2 regions of the Lysinibacillus sp. NPDC092081 genome follow, and region 2 is predicted to be linked to the other one. Evidence: predicted binding sites of a transcription regulator. Region 2 holds the regulator's gene; the other holds the start of a gene.

Region 1 (2,208 bases), on a different contig from region 2:
TCTTACTGTATTAGCTTTGGTGTGCCTTTAGTAACCGCTGCATCCTTTCTTTCTTTTATGGGAGTGTTTAATCTCGTTGGCACCACTTTATCAGGATGGTTGTCTGATCGATTTGATAATCGATGGTTATTGTTTTGGTATTACATTTTAAGAGGAGCGTCTTTGCTTTTACTCCCGTATGCATTAATGCAAGGCTCACTCACATTACTGACAATCTTCACGATATTTTATGGATTAGATTGGATTGCTACAGTACCTCCAACGATTAGTATTTCAAGACAAATTTTTGGTGCAAATAAAAGTAACATTATTTATGGGTGGATTTTCGCATCTCATCAGGCAGGAGCTGCAGTTGCTGCTTATGGTGGAGGCCTTATCTATAAGTTTTTCAATTCATATACTTGGGCCTTTTTCCTTGCAGGAATGTTCTGTACATTGGCAAGTTTATTTGTCATCATCGTGAAAAAACAAACACCTCATCAAGCCAATACTTGATAACTAACTATTCGCTTTGCTTAGGGCGCGATTCTTGATGCTATCGTCAGTTCTCGACATTTTATCAGTGATCGGCATTTTGGAGCATCGAGCAGTTCCTCCGATTTTGTTGTTGCTGTCGCTGCGCTTTCGCACAGAAAACATTTGTTGCTGTCGCTGCGCTTTCGCACAGAAAACATTTTTCCAGCTTATATTGGAATTCGCCGCTAGAAGTGTGAGTTTCGCCGCTAACCAAAGGAGAAACGCCGCCAAAACATAAAATTGCGCTGCTAACTAAGCAAGGAACGCCACAAAAACCCGAAATTACGCCGCTACGCAACGGAAATCAACCCACTCTTTATGCCAAAAAGCCATACTTTATTTAATACGACACCTTAATTTCATTGAAGCAATAGTTATCACAACATGAAGTTGAAGCCAATATCATCATATCGGCTTCAACTTTTTTAAAAATTTTTTTTGACATCAATCAAACAAAAGTTTATAATGTAAACAAATATAACAAAAGGTGATGCTATGAATGAAAGAGAACAGGCGGTCCTTGCATTAATTCGCCAGAATCCGTTTATGTCTCAGCAAGAGATGGCAGATAAGATGAAACTATCTCGACCAGTACTTGCCAATTTAGTGTCGAGCTTAACGAAGCAGGGGAAAATTGTAGGTCGTGCTTATATTTTGCCAGAGGAAAATGAAATTATTTGTATCGGTGGAGCCAATCTTGACCGAAAATTTCATGTGAAGGGGAATGTCCAATTAGGTACATCCAATCCTGCGAGCTCTTCATTTAGTGTAGGTGGTGTTGGCCGAAACATTGCTGAAAATTTAGGTAGATTAAATCATCAGGTAACATTGCTGACTACTGCCGGCAAAGATGCTGATTGGCAAGTGATCCAAGAAGCTTCAGAGCCATTTATGAATTTACGTTATGTGGAGCAGTTACCTGACGCTTCGACTGGTTCCTATACTGCGATTATGGATGAGCAGGGCGAGCTAGCACTAGCAGTAGCAAATATGGAAGTATATGATCTTTTATTGCCGAGTTTGCTAAAAAAACATGAGGCAATGCTGATGAATGCGGGCTGCTTTATTATGGACTTAAACTGTCCTAAGGAAACAGTGGCTTACATACAGCAGATTGCGATTGCCCGTGACATTCCATTTGTCATCGTACCGGTATCTTCACCAAAAATGAATCGATTACCAGATACGTTGCAAGGTGTAACGTGGTTTATTTGTAACACAGATGAAGCAGAGACGATTGTAGGTCATAAAATCGAAAACTCTGCACACTATGAAAAGGCTTTACAGCAAATTCTTAAATTAGGTGCTGAACATATAATTATTACAGCGGGTAGCAAGGGTGTGTATGCAGCTTCCACTACAACGAAGCCAAGTCATTTCGCAGCTAAAGCTATAGAAAAAATTGAAGATGTAACAGGTGCAGGAGACGCCTTTGTCAGTGCTGTAATCCACAGCTGGCTTACTGGGCAATCCGTTGCAACATGTATTGATGCAGGCTTAACGAATGCCAAAAATACGCTTTCATCCCCATATACAGTAAGACCTGAGTTATCAGTTGATTTGTTAAAAAGTGAAATGGAGGAATAACAACATGAAAGAATTCATCGTATTATCAGAAGAAGTAAAAGCAGGACAAGCAAAAGGCTTACCAATCGTAGCATTAGAATCAACAATTATTTCTCACGGAATGCC
Region 2 (2,208 bases):
AGGACGATAGCCATTTTCAACTGCACGACGCATGCCACGGCGTATTTTAGCATTATGGATTCTGCGCTGGTACTCCTCTACAATTGCTAAAATTTCTAGAAGCATCGTATCCATTTCATTTAATTGTAAAGGTCCCTCGTCTCGCATAGAAAAAACATCCGTTTCAGTTTTCTGCAATAGATGCAACACTGCCATTCGAGCATTTCCACGTCCTAAGCGTGTTTCATCCTGCACGAATAATGCTTCTATTTCTTTTTCTTTAATGAAATCGAGCATTTCTAATAATCCTTCACGTTCCACATCATAGCCGCTATGCTTATCCTTAAAAACAAGCTTCACTTCGTAGCCCTGTTCTTTAGCATAGCGCATCAACTCCTCTTGCTGACGTTCTAACGAGGAACTTTGTGTCTCTTTTTCTGTACTCACACGGCAATAGACAACAGCCGATTGTTGATTATTAATCATTTTACATTTCTCGCAATTTCAATTGAATTTATAGGGTTGGGTTGGTCACCCACTACTGGAATCACTAGAGATTTACCTGCAATAATTTGTATGTTCGATAATTCATTTTCTGTTTTCACAAGCTTAATCCATTCATCCGTTTTCATTTTACCACGGTATTGATCGGCTAACGACCATAAGCTATCACCATGTGCGATTTCAATTTCTGTGTACGTTACATCGCCTGGGTCTGTTATAAAAAGGTATGCTGCAAAAAGTAGACAAGCTCCTAATAAAGTTGTAATATGTGGATTTTTCTTTAACCAGTTCATGTTTAAAACCCCTTTTCAAGAATGTTTGTTCGGAATATATGTTCTTATAATAATGCGAACAAACGTTTTTGTCAAACACTTTTCGAACCTATGTTTGCTTAAGTGTTCGCATTCTGTTATACTACTAATAAGTAGAATGATTAGAAAAAAAGAGGTGAGCAATCATGAAAAAAGTTTCGAAAAGACAAGAGGCCATATTAGAGTTCATTAAAGAAGAAGTGCGCGCAAAGGGGTATCCACCTTCTGTACGTGAGATTGGTGAAGCAGTTGGACTTGCTTCAAGCTCCACAGTTCATGGACATTTATCTCGTTTAGAGCAAAAAGGCTTGATTCGACGCGATCCAACTAAACCACGTGCCATTGAAATTCTAGAGCCAGAGGATTCTATTCAAAAGCAACATGTTATACATGTCCCACTTGTTGGGAAGGTTACTGCAGGTTCTCCGATAACGGCTATTGAAAATATCGATGAATATTTCCCACTACCAGATACTTATGGTACTAGTGAAGATCAATTATTTATGCTAGAAATTATGGGTGAATCAATGATTGAAGCTGGTATTTTAGACGGAGATTTAGTTATTGTTAAACAAAAAGCAACAGCTGATAATGGTGATATTGTCGTAGCAATGACTGAAGAAGATGAAGCTACTGTAAAGCGTTTCTTCAAGGAAAAAAATCATTTCCGTTTACAACCTGAAAACTCAACAATGGAGCCAATTATCGTAGACCAAGTTTCTATTTTGGGGCAAGTTGTAGGTCTATATCGTCGTGTACATTAAAAGTATCTCAATATTAAAATATAAAAAGAGGATTTTATGTTCACGTAAGAGCATATACCTCTTTTTCTTATCTTTTCCACTTTATTCACTAAAAAAGAACCCACTTTAAAATGGATTCTTATACTTAGCACTTGCCCTTGATAAAAAAATCTATGCTTATAAAATTTTATGCCTCTACCTTAAATTTCAAACTTGCCTTTACAAATGCAGTAAATAGTTTCTTTGATACTTCATCTCCTGCAATAGCTAACTCCTCAGGATGCCACTGTACTGCTAGACAAAATGGTAAATCTTCGTGTACTACCGCTTCAACGATACCATCACTTGATTTTGCTACCACTTCCAATTTTTCTGCTACTACGTTTATTGCCTGATGATGAAATGAATTCACAGCAATTTTTTCTTCCTCAATAATCGTTTTTAATAATGTATCAGGTGTTAGATTAACATGATGTGTAGTAACGCCTCGTGCCGCTTGTTGCATGTGCTTTATTAATTTTCGACTATGGTACTCGCTTTCAATATCCTGATAGACTGTGCCTCCAAACGCAACATTCAGTATTTGAAGCCCTCGGCAAATTCCGAGAATCGGCATTTGCCGAATATAAGCCGCTTTAATTAATGCAAGCTCTACTGTATCTCTTTCAGGA

The links. The regulator LexA, encoded in region 2, represses DNA repair genes until DNA is damaged. The targets are predictions, from matches to a motif close to CGAACATATGTTCG.
Region 1: ACIQLB_RS06445 (carbohydrate kinase) is a predicted target of LexA. The motif match lies at 966-979, and genes of this name have one in related genera.

Annotation. Positions count from the first base shown of each region.
Region 1 covers NZ_JBIVRU010000002.1:342,861-345,068, forward strand. The annotation lists gene ACIQLB_RS06440 (MFS transporter) at 1-495, shown strand, start outside; gene ACIQLB_RS06445 (carbohydrate kinase) at 1,012-2,103, shown strand; gene ACIQLB_RS06450 (pseudouridine-5'-phosphate glycosidase) at 2,108-2,208, shown strand, end outside.
Region 2 covers NZ_JBIVRU010000001.1:557,431-559,638, forward strand. The annotation lists gene ACIQLB_RS02930 (YneB family resolvase-like protein) at 1-465, opposite strand, end outside; gene yneA (cell division suppressor protein YneA) at 462-776, opposite strand; gene lexA (transcriptional repressor LexA) at 941-1,558, shown strand; gene ACIQLB_RS02945 (gamma-glutamyl-gamma-aminobutyrate hydrolase family protein) at 1,725-2,208, opposite strand, start outside.